DNA from 2 places in the Cytobacillus sp. BC1816 genome. Region 2 is predicted to be linked to the other one. Evidence: a T-box and tRNA genes for the amino acid it is inferred to sense, from the RefSeq annotation. Region 2 holds a T-box; the other holds one or more tRNA genes.
The links. A T-box is a leader RNA that pairs with one kind of tRNA and senses whether it is charged. The one in region 2 lies ahead of tyrS (tyrosine--tRNA ligase), so its partner is inferred to be a tRNA-Tyr.

Region 1 (7,426 bases), 2.2 Mb from region 2:
GGATAGGTAGGAGCCTGAGAAGCCGGAGCGCTAGCTTCGGTGGAGGCGTCGGTGGGATACTACCCTGGCTGTATTGAAATTCTAACCCGCGCCCCTTATCGGGGCGGGAGACAGTGTCAGGTGGGCAGTTTGACTGGGGCGGTCGCCTCCTAAAAAGTAACGGAGGCGCCCAAAGGTTCCCTCAGAATGGTTGGAAATCATTCGCAGAGTGTAAAGGCACAAGGGAGCTTGACTGCGAGACCTACAAGTCGAGCAGGGACGAAAGTCGGGCTTAGTGATCCGGTGGTTCCGCATGGAAGGGCCATCGCTCAACGGATAAAAGCTACCCCGGGGATAACAGGCTTATCTCCCCCAAGAGTCCACATCGACGGGGAGGTTTGGCACCTCGATGTCGGCTCATCGCATCCTGGGGCTGTAGTCGGTCCCAAGGGTTGGGCTGTTCGCCCATTAAAGCGGTACGCGAGCTGGGTTCAGAACGTCGTGAGACAGTTCGGTCCCTATCCGTCGTGGGCGCAGGAAATTTGAGAGGAGCTGTCCTTAGTACGAGAGGACCGGGATGGACGCACCGCTGGTGTACCAGTTGTCTTGCCAAAGGCATCGCTGGGTAGCTATGTGCGGAAGGGATAAGTGCTGAAAGCATCTAAGCATGAAGCCCCCCTCGAGATGAGATTTCCCATAGCGTCAAGCTAGTAAGATCCCTGAAAGATGATCAGGTTGATAGGTCAGAGGTGGAAGCGTGGCGACATGTGGAGCTGACTGATACTAATCGATCGAGGACTTAACCAAAACGAAAAGCGGAGGCGACTGTTCAACTTCGAGAGAAGTTAGGAGCCGAAGCTAGACAAGTCATTGGTGAATACTCGGCAAATGCTTCTTCATGCATTATCTAGTTTTGAGGGAACGAAAAAAAGTAAATTTCCTCTTGAAAAATGATAAAAAGACGGTATAATAATACTTGTCTTTGAAAAAATAGTCTGGTGGCGATGGCGAGAAGGTCACACCCGTTCCCATACCGAACACGGAAGTTAAGCTTCTCAGCGCCAATGGTAGTTAGGGGCTGTCCCCTTGTGAGAGTAGGACGCTGCCGGGCTGTTTTACAAATATCATTATTCCGCAGTAGCTCAGTGGTAGAGCATTCGGCTGTTAACCGAACGGTCGTAGGTTCGAATCCTACCTGCGGAGCCAAATGGAGAGCTGTCCGAGTGGCCGAAGGAGCACGATTGGAAATCGTGTATACGCTAACCGCGTATCAAGGGTTCAAATCCCTTGCTCTCCGCCATTATAATTTCTATATTGGCCCCTTGGTCAAGCGGTTAAGACACCGCCCTTTCACGGCGGTAACACGGGTTCGAATCCCGTAGGGGTCACCATTTTGGAGGATTAGCTCAGCTGGGAGAGCATCTGCCTTACAAGCAGAGGGTCGGCGGTTCGATCCCGTCATCCTCCACCATATTATTGTCGCGGGGTGGAGCAGTCCGGTAGCTCGTCGGGCTCATAACCCGAAGGTCGCAGGTTCAAATCCTGCCCCCGCAATCTGGTCCGGTAGTTCAGTTGGTTAGAATGCCTGCCTGTCACGCAGGAGGTCGCGGGTTCGAGTCCCGTCCGGACCGCCATTTTTACAAAAAGTAAATAATATGTGGCTCAGTAGCTCAGTCGGTAGAGCAAAGGACTGAAAATCCTTGTGTCGGCGGTTCGATTCCGTCCTGAGCCACCTTTACTGAATTGATTTGCCGGTGTAGCTCAATTGGTAGAGCAACTGACTTGTAATCAGTAGGTTGGGGGTTCAAGTCCTCTTGCCGGCACCATTCTTTATGCTAATATGGAGGGGTAGCGAAGTGGCTAAACGCGGCGGACTGTAAATCCGCTCCTTCGGGTTCGGCAGTTCGAATCTGCCCCCCTCCACCAATTTATATAGGGGTATAGTTTAATGGTAAAACGAAGGTCTCCAAAACCTTTGATGTGGGTTCGATTCCTACTACCCCTGCCAATATTATAATGGCGGCTGTGGCGAAGTGGTTAACGCATCGGATTGTGGCTCCGACACTCGTGGGTTCGATTCCCATCAGTCGCCCCATAAATTTATAGTAACAGTACGAGTATAACTCTCATATAAATGTGATATGAACTATCAATGGGCTATAGCCAAGCGGTAAGGCACCGGACTTTGACTCCGTCACTCGCAGGTTCGAATCCTGCTAGCCCAGCCATTTTGCGGAAGTAGTTCAGTGGTAGAACATCACCTTGCCAAGGTGAGGGTCGCGGGTTCGAATCCCGTCTTCCGCTCCAGAATAAACTTCATTTTATGGCGGCATAGCCAAGTGGTAAGGCAGAGGTCTGCAAAACCTTTACCACCGGTTCGAATCCGGTTGCCGCCTCCATAATCTAAATCTTGATTCGCTGATATACGCCGGGGTGGCGGAACTGGCAGACGCACAGGACTTAAAATCCTGCGGTAGGTGACTACCGTACCGGTTCGATTCCGGTCCTCGGCACCACAAGATTTACTACATTTTAATATGCCGGTGTGGCGGAATTGGCAGACGCGCACGACTCAAAATCGTGTTCCTTCTGGAGTGTCGGTTCGACCCCGACCACCGGTATCTAAAAAGAGGTTTCCCAATAGGGAAATCTTTTTTTGTTGTTTAATTAATATCTGTGCAAATTTTTAAAGCGGATAGCAAATATCAATGCAGCCATTCTGCTGATTGTGATGTAATATTATCTATCTTGGACGTAACACACATCTGTTGCTTACTTTAGTAATTCAAACCTGGTTTATCTTGTTTCATAGGAACCTTCCGAACAGTTAAGAACCCCCTCTCGAAACCACCCTCTGAATCTTTCGGAACCCTGCATTGAAACAACTTTTATTAGGATGGTGCTGTATACCATCTGTCCTGTTCGATATAAAAGTCTCCCTCATAATTCTTGACTTCAAAAATGTAGATGCAGCCTCCAGTGATTAATAATGAATCTATTTGGAAAAAGCCCACATCTCTATGTTCAAGATAGCTTCATTCTATGCAATGTTTTCCATTTCCACAAGCTAATCCTTTTAAAGAAGTCAAAATATTGCACCATTTTAGTCAATCCAGTCACCTATATATGCAAACGGTTTCAAATATAATGTAGGAAAGCGTTTGCAAGAGATGAGGGGGCGGTGAAGAGATTTGGAGACAAAGATTGAAGTCGGGGAAGCAGCAGTCAATTCAGAGGTTAAAACAGTATCCAGGAAAAAAGCAAATCTGAAAAAAATGCTAACATACAGCGCATTTGTAGGACCGGCATTGATTTTTTTCCTGGTGATTCAAATCATTCCTTTTTTGATGGGAATTTATTATTCTTTTACTTCCTGGAATGGTGTCAGTTCTGTAGTTGAGTGGGTCGGACTTGAAAATTATATAAAGATCTTTAAAAATGATCCCAAGTTTTTTGATTCCTTCATTTTTACTACCAAGTTTATGTTAGCCTCGGTTATTATTAGTAATTTACTAGGTTTTGGGCTTGCATTATTATTGAACGCAGCATTGAAGTCCAGAAATTTATTGCGGACTGTGTTCTTCATTCCTAATGTTATCGGGGGATTATTGCTTGGGTTCATCTGGCAGTTTATTTTTGTAAAAGGGTTTGCTGCAATTGGAAATCTTACAGATCTATCCGTATTTAAGCTGCCATGGCTTGGGGATGAGTCAACAGCATTCTGGGGAATTGTAATTGTGTTTGCCTGGCAGATCAGCGGATATATGATGGTTATTTATATTGCAGCGCTGCAGGGGGTTGATCAGACATTGCTGGAGGCCGCCAGGATCGATGGGGCATCAAGCTGGACACTTCTGACGAAAATTATTATTCCTCTTATTTTGCCGGCGTTTACGATTTGTTTCTTTTTAACTATTTCAATGGCATTTAAGATTTTCGACCTGAATATTTCACTGACAGGCGGAGGTCCATTTAATTCAACACAATCTGTTGCAATTAATATTTATCAGGAAGCATTCCAGAATAACCGGTATGGTCTGGGTACCGCGAAATCCATTTTGTTCTTCCTTGTTGTAGCAATTTTTACAACGGTTCAGGTTATGATGACCAAGAAAAGGGAGGTTGAGGCCTAATGAGTCCCAGATATACGAAGGTTACGTTTCTGCTCGAGATTATCGGAATCGTATTAGGAATCATATTCCTCATACCTTTTTATTTCGTGATCATCAATTCTGTAAAAGGTTTTGCAGATATTTTGATTGATGCTGCAGCGTGGCCGCAGGAGTTTTTATTCTCCAATTACTTGAAGGTATGGGATATTATTAATTTCCCGCGGGCCTTCTGGAATTCGCTTATAATTACGGTGATCAGCAATATTGGACTGGTTGTCATTAGTTCCATGGCTGCCTGGAAGATGGTCCGAACCCCGGGGAAATTCAGCAAAATCCTGTTTGCGTTATTTGTATCTGCGATGGTTATTCCTTTCCAGACGGTCATGATACCGCTGATGAAGCTGGGAGGCACGCTGAATCTGACAAACAGCATACCTGGTCTCATCATTATGTATTTTGGCTTTGGTGTACCATTATCGCTTTTCCTGTATCACGGATTTATTAAAACAGTTCCAATAGAGATAGAAGAATCGGCCCGAATTGATGGGTGCAGCCAGTTTGGGGTCTTTTGGAGAATTGTTTTTCCGCTTCTAAAGCCAATCACTGTAACGGTTATTATTTTAAATACATTATGGATCTGGAATGATTATCTTCTGCCACTTCTTGTGCTTCAGGATGCAGAACTAAGGACGATTCCTTTGGCCACAAGTTCATTCTTTGCACAATATACAAAGCAATGGGACATGGGACTGGCCGCCCTTGTGATGGGCATTACACCTGTTGTTATTTTCTTCCTGTTTCTGCAGAGGCATATTATTAAAGGCATTGCACAAGGTTCCATCAAGTAGTTATAGAGACTTTTGCGGCCATATGGGCTGTTAAAGTTTATATAAAAAATTATTCAGGGGGGAAACAAAATGAAACGCTTTGCTCTATTACTGCTGTCATTGGTTCTGATGGCGGGCATTATGGCGGGCTGTTCTTCTTCCAGCTCTTCAGGGGATGAAAAGCCAAAGGATGATTCAAATAATGATGATGAAGTGGTAACATTGAATTTGTTCCAGTTTAAAGTGGAGATTGCCGATCAGCTTCAGGCAATGATCGGTGAATTCGAAAAAGAGCATCCGAATATTAAAGTAAAGCTTGAATCAGTCGGCGGCGGTGCTGATTATGGTGCTGCATTAAAAGCAAAGTTTGCATCCGGCGAACAGCCTGACATTTTTAACAATGGCGGATTTAAAGAATTGGAGCTTTGGAAAGAGCATCTTGCAGATCTTTCGAATGAGCCTTGGGCAGAGCATGTGCTTCCAATTGGAAAAGTTCCAATGACTGATACAGACGGCAAACTTTATGGAATGCCTGTAAACCTTGAAGGATACGGTTTCATTTATAATAAGGATTTATTTGAAGAAGCAGGCATCACTGAACCACCTAATACGATTTCTGAACTGAAGGATGCTTCTGAAAAACTAAAAGATAAAGGAATTACTCCTTTCTCTGCCGGTTATGGAGAGTGGTGGGTCATTGGCCAGCATTTACTAAATATTCCATTTGCACAGCAGGAAGATCCGGTGGCATTTATTGAGGGCTTATACAGCGGATCTGAAAAAATTACTGGCAATGATAAATTTAAAGAGTTCAAAGAAGTGCTTGATACTGAAATAAACTTTGGAAATGATAATCCATTAACAACAGATTATAATACGCAAGTAACGCTATTTGCATCCGGCAATACAGCAATGCTTCAGCAGGGGAACTGGACAGAAAACATGATTCTTGAAATCAACCCTGAAATTAATATGGGATTCCTGCCAATTCCGCTTACTGATGATGAGGCTGAAGCAGACCGTTTACCGGTAGGCGTTCCGAACAACTGGGTTCTTAATAAAAATTCAGAGCATCTTGAAGAAGCAAAATTATTCCTTGACTGGATGGTTTCTTCTGAAACAGGAAAGCGTTATATCACAGAAGAGTTTGCGTTCATTCCTGCCTTCGACAATATAGAACCAACCGGTTTAGGCCCGCTTGGACAGCATATTCTTGAGTATTCTAAGGAAGAGAAAACCGTTCCTTGGACATGGTTCAGGTGGCCGGATGGTGCAAATAAAGAGTTTGCTGCAACAATCCAGGAATACGCTGCAGGAAAGATTGACTATGATACGGTCGTAGAACGCTTCCAGGCATCCTGGGATAATCTGAAATAAATTTGGTTAAACAGGAAGCATGTCTGCGGAAGATATGCTTTCTGTTTTATATTTTAATTATATGCAAAACCCCATAACAAAAAGGCATCCCCAAAAAGGGAAGTTCGCTTTATACTATTGTAAAAGACAAAGCAGCGGGGGATGTAAATGTTCAAAAAGAGCATTAGAAATAAACTGATTGTTCTATTGATGGTAGCCACGATCGTTCCATTTGGGGCGTCTATAATCATCACTTATTATCATACAGCGGAATCATTGAAAGACCAGGCCATTAAGGAAAATAGCAACCTATTATATCAAGGAAAAGTGAACCTGGAGGGTTACATAAATGAGCTGGACGGATTAACACTATCCCTTTACAATAATCCAGGTTTAATAAACTTTTTAAAAGATCCCCAAAAGGAAAATAATTATCAGGCAGTGGAAGCTGTAAGAAATGTAATTTCTACCATACTGTATGCAGAAGAAAATATCAAAAGAGTTAACATTGCTGTTGCAAAGGAAGATCGTCTTATAACAGCTTCCAGGCGCTCTACAGTTATTTTTTCAAAGAAGCTGACAAATGCCAATCAGGAATTTTACGTAAAAGCCAAAGAAAGTCCAAGTAATATGTATCTTGAGCCTATTCATAAGATAAAGGAGCCTGAGGACAAAAAGCCTAAAAATGTAATAACGCTTCACAGATCTTTAATCAATATTCCATCAGATGATGTATTGGCATATATCTCACTGGAGTTCTCACCAGATCAAATAACCAATATCAGCCGTAATCTTTATTCGGGTGAAAATGAAGAATTCTATATAATATCTCCTGAAGGTGAATTGATCTACCGTTCAACTGATGAAACTGATGAAGATTCTAAGTCGACTGATTGGATCGATTGGGTAATGAGTACAAATAAAGAAAATGGCACGGTTGAATGGAAAGAAGGTTCTTTCAACGGCGTCATGATATACGATCAATTATCGCAAAATTCTGGCGGCTGGTATCTTGTTAAGCGTGTCCCATATATCACTTTATATGAAAGTGCATTCAGCGTGGCGAAAATCAATATCATGTTTGGTGTAATAGGACTCATACTGGTTATTCTTGCCACTCTATTTATCTCTGTTAGAATCACTTCACCAATC
Region 2 (7,426 bases):
GCTGACAGGGACTTCAAACCTTATTGTCGGGGGCAGATTTAATCCGGAGACATGGTATAAAATGATTGAGGAGTATGGCGTTTCAGTTTGGTATAGTGCTCCGACCGCTTTCCGCATGCTGATGGGGGCAGGTGATGAGGTTGTTAAAAAGTTTGATTTAAGCTCCCTTCGTCATGTACTCAGTGTCGGCGAACCGTTAAATCCTGAAGTAGTCAGATGGGGCATGAAAGTATTCAATATGCGCATCCATGATACATGGTGGATGACAGAAACAGGTGCGCAGCTCATCTGCAACTATCCTTGCCTGGAGATTAAGCCGGGCTCCATGGGTAAGCCGATTCCGGGTGTTAGAGCAGCCATTGTCGATGATCAGGGAAATGAGCTGCCGCCAAACCGCATGGGTAACCTTGCGATTAAAAAAGGCTGGCCTTCCATGATGAATGCCATCTGGAATAACGAGCAAAAATATGAATCTTATTTTATGCCGGGTGACTGGTATGTTTCGGGAGATTCAGCATATATGGATGAAGATGGATACTTCTGGTTCCAGGGTCGTGTAGATGATGTTATCATGACATCTGGTGAACGGGTCGGGCCGTTTGAAGTGGAGAGCAAGCTTATCGAACACCCGGCTGTTGCAGAAGCTGGCGTTATTGGCAAGCCGGATCCTGTCCGAGGTGAAATAATAAAGGCATTTGTTGCTTTACGAGACGGACATGAGCCTTCTGAAGAACTGGTGGAAGATATCCGTCAATTTGTTAAGAAAGGCCTTGCTGCCCACGCAGCCCCGCGTGAAATAGAATTCCGCGACAAACTTCCAAAAACCCGAAGCGGCAAAATTATGCGCCGGGTGCTTAAAGCATGGGAACTGGACCTGCCTACTGGCGATTTGTCTACTATGGAAGATTAATAGAGGAGACCGCTGCATAAATGAGCAGCGGTCTTTGTTATTCTTTATAGGCTGATAGTTATAAACTTTTTTATATTATTGTTTAGCAAAGTATCCAGAATATATTTTTGGCAATGTTATTTTATAAAGAAAAAGCAGAATCCCAAGCCCTGTTTGGGATTCTGCTTTTCTTTAATTAGTTTCTTCACCTTCACCGGGTTCTGATGGTTTCTCAGCATCAGGCTTTTCCTCGGCTGGAGGAGGATCTTTTGGTTTCTCCTCTTTTGGCTTTTCTTCTTTAGGCTTTTCCTCTTTCGGCTTCTCTTCTTTCGGTTTTTCTTCTTCCGTTTTCTTGCCGATTTCTACTACATTGGAAGAAGCAGACTCTTTGCCGGCAATGTCAACGGCTGTTACATGGATCGAGCCGCTTCCAGCCTTGTAGTTTAAGGAAGAGCCGGCTTTTATTGTAGCAACTTTTTTACCTCCGCTGTAAACGCGATAGCCAATGACATCTTTTTCAGGATGTGCTCCCCACGTAATGGTTTGGCCTGAAGCTTTTATACTTGGGGCCGCTGGTGCTTTGCCATTGTCTTTGAGCTGATCTGCACTTGTCAGAATACTCTTCCAGCGTTCTTTATTCGGAATTAGAGTACTTAGATTTGCTTTAATGCCGAAAAGTTTTTGAATATAATCCGGATTTACTACCATTCCAGGTTCAGTAAACTCTTGTGGTGTTGAATCAAGTGCCATATATTTTTTATCGCCAATTCGTACAAGTTTTCCATTGCCAAGGCTATCATCAACTTTTGTTGGGACAAATTTGGCATTGAATAAATCAGTCTCGACTAGGCCAGCTTTAGAACATGCCTCTGAAGGCAGAAGGCCTGAAATGGCGCAGAACGAACGCCTTACGATTCCGCCCGGCATTTTAAAGCTATCGCTCGGATTAACAAGGTCAGGTGCGACGTCATATGCTGCATTCATCAAATCCGCCCAGAGATAGTTATTGCGCAAACTATAGCTTAACGGTCCAGGGGCTTTTAATGATTTAGGCGTATCATATCCTGACCATATGCCGAAAGTGACATTCGGGTTGGATGCCACGAACCATGCATCTATGAATTCAGTACCAGTACCGGTTTTCCCTGCCCAGTCGGAACTGAACTTCAATCTGCTCTTAATCGATGTGGCAGTTCCGCTGTTAATAACGTCTCTCATCATATCGATTGTAAGGTATGCTGTCTGCGGACTGAATACATCAACAGGCTCGGATTTATTCTGGAATATTATGTTCCCGTCTTTGTCTGTGATTTTTTCAATCATATAGGCGTCAATAAACTTCCCGCCGTTGGCAAATGTAGTAAAGGCATTCGTATTTTCTTCAACAGTTACCCCATATTCCAAAGAACCAATGGATGTAGACAAGTTTGTATAGTCAGGACCGATCAGAGAGGTAAAGCCCATCTTTTCCAGGTAAGCGGCAGGCCGCTGTCCGACTATATCCTTATAAAGCTTTACAGCTGGGACATTGTATGAATGCTTAAGTGCTTGTCTGGCTGATACGAGCCCGCTATAGGTATTCGTATAGTTCTTTGGCCAAGGCCTATTTAATCCTGGGCTTAGATATAGCGGCACATCAGGCAGAATGGTCCCGGGTGCTGCTTTTCCAAGTTCCATTGCTGGAGCATAGACTAAAAGCGGCTTCATGGTTGAACCATTTTGTCTTAGAGCGCTTGTAGCATGATTCAGCTGCTCGCGTTTGTGATCGCGTCCGCCGACAAAGCTGATGATTTTACCGGTTTTATTTTCAATTAAAATGGCTCCAACCTCTACGGGCTCCATGATTTGCTTATCTTCGCCGGTTTCTGGGTCCTTGATCGTCTCAGGTTTGTCTGGCCCATAATAAGGGTAGTTATTTTTCACCTGCTGCATTTTATCATAAATATCTTTGTTGATCGTCGAATGGATCTGGAAGCCATTCTGGCGGATCGTCCGGTCTGCCAGAGTCCTGTATTCCTCTCGGAGCTCGTCATCCTCTTTTAAGTCCTGCTCTTCGTATCCATCATTTTTTGCGAGAATTTTAGTCATGATGTTTACTGCACGCTCTTCAATTTCATACGTCAAATATGGATACTTTTCCAAGGGGCTTTCTGAAGGTGTAGTGAAATCCTTGGTCAGGTCGTAAGCCAGAGCTTCTTCGTATTGCTTCTGGTCAATCTTTCCGTCGTCATACATTCTTTTCAGAACGGTTTTCATTCTGGAGAAGCCTGGTTCCAGATTCTCTTTGACCGTTCCCTCCCTTGTAAAAGGAGTGTAGCCGAATGGACTCTGCGGCAGCCCCGCTATGAATGCGGCCTGAGGCAAGGTTAATTCTTTTGCACTCACCCCAAAAATGCCTTTGGCAGCTGCTTCAACTCCGGCAATATTACGTCCGGATGCATTTCTTCCAAAGGTAGATACATTCAGATATGCTTCCAATATCTCTTTTTTATCAAAGAATTTCTCCAGTCGCAAAGCAAGCAGGATCTCTTTTGCTTTCCGCTCGAAAGAGACTTCATTCGTTAAGATTTGGTTTTTTATCAGCTGCTGTGTAAGTGTACTTCCGCCGGATTGAACAGATGAATTAGTTACTTCCTGGAACAATGCGCGCATAATCGCTTTTGGCACTACTCCGTCATGCTCGTAGAAATATTCATCTTCAGTAGCCACAACTGCGTTAATTAAGTGTTCCGAAACCTCATCAAGCTTGACTTCCTCACGTTCAAGGTCTGTTCTCAGTTTTCCTAAATATACGTTATTTGCAAAGTATATTTGCGATGTCTCTTCATAGTCATAAATATCTTTTTTCATGCTTGCATAGGATCGGATGGGTTCATCCTTTACCAGCGACGCGAAATAACCAGCTCCCAGTCCTCCCGCGAACGCACCGCCAATAACAGCCAGTATGATAAAAAGCAAAGTAAGATTCCAGATAACCTGGTACGTTATACTCGCTCCTTTAGCTGCTTTTTTATTCCCGAAAAGGCCCGGAGTTTGCCTCAATTTGTCAAATAACATCTGAAACTTTTCTTTCATCGTATCAATCCCCCTAAAATCACATCTATTATAGCATATTGCGACATAGTAATATGACAAGGTTCGCCATTTATCTGAAATTTCCTTTTTTCGCATAGGCATTTGACATTTGGCTGATTTTTATGATAAAAATGTTTTATCTTAGACGTTAAAATATTTTACAGGCATTGATGGGAATCCAGTAATGCTTCTATCCCTGTTTCAGAAAGCCGGCGTTCGCTGCGAGCCGGTACAAATAGAAGGATGAATTACCTCCCTGAGCTTTCACTGTCAACCTGCCCAGCAGTTATAGCAGTGGACGGATTATCCGTTATTCTGAAAGAGTGGAGGACAGCTGTCCTCAATTTGGGTGGTACCGCGCAAAAATGATCATGCGTCCCTGCATATTTGCAGGGGCGTTTTTTGTATGGGTGATACCCTGTTAATGCCTTGAAAATAGCCGTTAATTAGGAGGAGTTAAGATGAGTTTACTTGAAGATTTGCAATGGAGAGGGATTGTTTACCAGCAGACAGATGAAGAGGGCATTGAGAACACACTCGGAAAAGAAGCAATCTCTTTATACTGTGGTGTAGACCCAACAGCTGACAGCATGCACATCGGGCATCTGCTGCCGTTTTTAACATTAAGGCGCTTTCAAAAGGAAGGCCATCGTCCAATCGTTCTAGTAGGCGGAGCCACTGGCCTGATTGGAGATCCAAGCGGTAAAAGCGAAGAGCGGAACCTGCAGACGCTGGAAACTGTACAGCATAATGTGGATTGCATAAAGAACCAGCTAAAAAGAATTTTTGACTTTGAAAGTGAAAATGGTGCAATCATGGTTAACAACTATGATTGGGCAGGCTCCATGGATATTGTTACATTCCTGCGTGATTACGGGAAACATGTCGGAGTCAATTACATGCTCGCTAAAGACACCATTTCCTCCAGACTGGAAACGGGAATTTCCTTTACTGAATTTACTTACACGATCCTGCAGGCCATGGATTTCCTTCATTTATATGAGAACCATAACTGCAAAATGCAGATTGGCGGAAGCGACCAATGGGGGAATATCACAACAGGCCTGGAGCTCATCCGCAAAATGGCGCCTGAAGGGTCCAAGGCATACGGCCTGACCATACCTTTGGTTACGAAAGCGGATGGAACAAAATTCGGCAAAACGGAAAGCGGAGCAATCTGGCTTGACCCGGAGAAAACATCTCCTTATGAGTTTTACCAGTTCTGGATTAACACAGCAGATGCGGATGTAATCAAATACCTTAAGTTCTTTACATTCTTATCCCGTGAAGAAATTGAAGGCCTTGAAAAAGCTGTTCAGGAAGAACCGCATCTCCGCAAAGCCCAAAAAACACTTGCTGAAGAAATGACACGCCTGATTCATGGGGATGAAGCATTGGAACAGGCTATCAAGATTACAGCAGCGTTATTCAGCGGAGAAATTAAAAACCTTTCTGCTTCAGAGATTAAACAAGGCTTTAAGGATGTTCCATCTTATGAGCATTCTGAAGGCGAAGAATTGGGGATCGTTGATTTGCTTGTTGCTGCCAAAATCTCCCCATCCAAACGCCAGGCACGTGAAGATGTGACGAATGGCGCTGTTTCAGTAAATGGTGAACGCATAACTGAGCTTGACTACACTCTTTCTGATAAGGACAAGATTGAAGGCCAATTTACTGTCATTCGCCGCGGAAAGAAGAAATATTTCCTAATTAAATACTAACTTAAAATCCCTCCTGTAACGGAGGGATTTAAGTTATCTCAGCGTTTTCCGGACAACAAAAAAACTGCCGAAATGCATCGGCAGTTTTTAAATTATTAACGAGAGTAGAATTCAACGATTAGAGATTCGTTGATTTCAGCTGGAAGTTCAGAACGCTCTGGCATGCGAGTGAAAGTTCCTTCTAGCTTGTCTGCATCGAAAGATACGAAGTCAGGTACAAAGTTGTTAACTTCGATCGCTTCTTTAACGATGTCAAGGCTGCGAGATTTTTCGCGAAGTGTAATTGTTTGACCAGGTGCTACGCGGTATGATGGAATATCAACGCGAGATCCATCAACCATGATATGACCATGGTTAACTAGCTGGCGAGCTTGACGGCGAGTGCGTGCAAGACCCAAACGGTAAACCACGTTGTCAAGGCGTGATTCAAGAAGAATCATGAAGTTTTCACCGTGCTTACCAGGCATTTTGCCAGCTTTATCGAATAAATTGCGGAATTGACGCTCATTTACTCCGTACATATGACGAAGCTTTTGCTTCTCCTGCAATTGTAATCCGTATTCAGATAATTTTTTGCGCTGGTTTGGACCATGTTGTCCAGGAGCGTAAGGACGCTTTTCTAATTCTTTACCAGTTCCGCTTAGAGAGATTCCAAGACGACGGGATAATTTCCAGCTTGGACCAGTATAACGAGCCATTTAAGACTCCTCCTTTTGTGTTTTTATTTGGGTAAAATAAAAACAGAAACAGATGCGCACAACAATCATGTCCATTTTGTTTTCATGTACCTTCGCCCTAGCAGCAGAGGGTTACACAGTACCCCATCCCCAGAAAACTCTGGTTGAGGAACAAAATGAGTGCATCAAGGTGCTCACATAGGCTGCAATATTTTACACAAGGAGTATTATATAATTTTTAGAGGATAAAAGTCAAGATGATTTTATTTTTTACTTCTTCATATTTAAAGGATGTTTAAATTATAAGCGAAGATTTTGTCCTGTGCCATAATTCACTTGAAATTAGAAAACTTAATAAAGAGTCAACTTGCAAGATATGATATAATAAAGAAAAAATTGGAATTATTAGATTAAAGGGAATGCAGCTTCGCTTTTTTTATTTTAATGTGTGTTTCTTGCTGCAATTACTTTTATTAAAAGTTATGAATTTAGGAAAGTTGAAACGAAATAGCCACATGTATGCCGAAAATAATAATTCTTATTCGTTATAATATACCTTATTGGTTTATAGATTCATGATCTGAGACATTTGATAGGTGATAATAAAGATGGATACACTTGAACGCCAAATCATACTTAATTTAAAAAGCCGATTTTTTGACATTATCGATACGGAGAACGGTTTCTTTCACTATGAAAAATTGCTGAATGAAATGCTCTCTGCCATTAAAGCCCTTACCGGAGCGGGTGATATAACTCTGTACGTCTTTAATGAATGGAAGCAGGAGTTTTTTGCAGAAGCTTCCACGAACCCGGATGCTTTGCTTTCACCTGCTTTTTCAAATGATTTAAAAAGATGGGCTAACAATAACAGAGAGTTGCAGAGTTTAAGCACGGAGATTAAGGAAGAACAAATAATGATTCCTCTTGTAAAGAGAGGCCAGCTGCTGGGATGCATGATTTTAACAGGTGAATCACGCTGTTTTCATTCCTATACAGAAAAAGTAATTCAGGAGCTTAGCGAAGAATGCGGGCAATTTCTTGATAAAGCTCAGAGTCTGGCC

Region 1: it encodes a tRNA-Tyr, which carries the amino acid that the T-box ahead of tyrS (tyrosine--tRNA ligase) is inferred to sense. The anticodon was not compared.

What each region holds. Positions count from the first base shown of each region.
Region 1 is NZ_CP195611.1:1,173,466-1,180,891, forward strand. It holds rRNA gene ACR42H_RS06195 (23S ribosomal RNA) at 1-786, shown strand, start outside; rRNA gene rrf (5S ribosomal RNA) at 974-1,090, shown strand; tRNA gene ACR42H_RS06205 (tRNA-Asn) at 1,111-1,185, shown strand; tRNA gene ACR42H_RS06210 (tRNA-Ser) at 1,189-1,279, shown strand; tRNA gene ACR42H_RS06215 (tRNA-Glu) at 1,296-1,370, shown strand; tRNA gene ACR42H_RS06220 (tRNA-Val) at 1,375-1,450, shown strand; tRNA gene ACR42H_RS06225 (tRNA-Met) at 1,460-1,533, shown strand; tRNA gene ACR42H_RS06230 (tRNA-Asp) at 1,537-1,613, shown strand; tRNA gene ACR42H_RS06235 (tRNA-Phe) at 1,639-1,711, shown strand; tRNA gene ACR42H_RS06240 (tRNA-Thr) at 1,730-1,805, shown strand; tRNA gene ACR42H_RS06245 (tRNA-Tyr) at 1,822-1,905, shown strand; tRNA gene ACR42H_RS06250 (tRNA-Trp) at 1,914-1,987, shown strand; tRNA gene ACR42H_RS06255 (tRNA-His) at 1,999-2,074, shown strand; tRNA gene ACR42H_RS06260 (tRNA-Gln) at 2,133-2,207, shown strand; tRNA gene ACR42H_RS06265 (tRNA-Gly) at 2,212-2,286, shown strand; tRNA gene ACR42H_RS06270 (tRNA-Cys) at 2,305-2,378, shown strand; tRNA gene ACR42H_RS06275 (tRNA-Leu) at 2,407-2,495, shown strand; tRNA gene ACR42H_RS06280 (tRNA-Leu) at 2,519-2,600, shown strand; partial or broken gene ACR42H_RS06285 (nuclease-related domain-containing protein) at 2,883-2,996, opposite strand; gene ACR42H_RS06290 (carbohydrate ABC transporter permease) at 3,171-4,112, shown strand; gene ACR42H_RS06295 (carbohydrate ABC transporter permease) at 4,112-4,939, shown strand; gene ACR42H_RS06300 (ABC transporter substrate-binding protein) at 5,009-6,295, shown strand; gene ACR42H_RS06305 (sensor histidine kinase) at 6,443-7,426, shown strand, end outside.
Region 2 is NZ_CP195611.1:4,339,180-4,346,605, reverse strand. It holds gene acsA (acetate--CoA ligase) at 1-910, shown strand, start outside; gene ACR42H_RS22035 (transglycosylase domain-containing protein) at 1,082-3,964, opposite strand; T-box leader at 4,123-4,348, shown strand; gene tyrS (tyrosine--tRNA ligase) at 4,426-5,685, shown strand; gene rpsD (30S ribosomal protein S4) at 5,781-6,383, opposite strand; gene ACR42H_RS22020 (sensor domain-containing diguanylate cyclase) at 6,971-7,426, shown strand, end outside.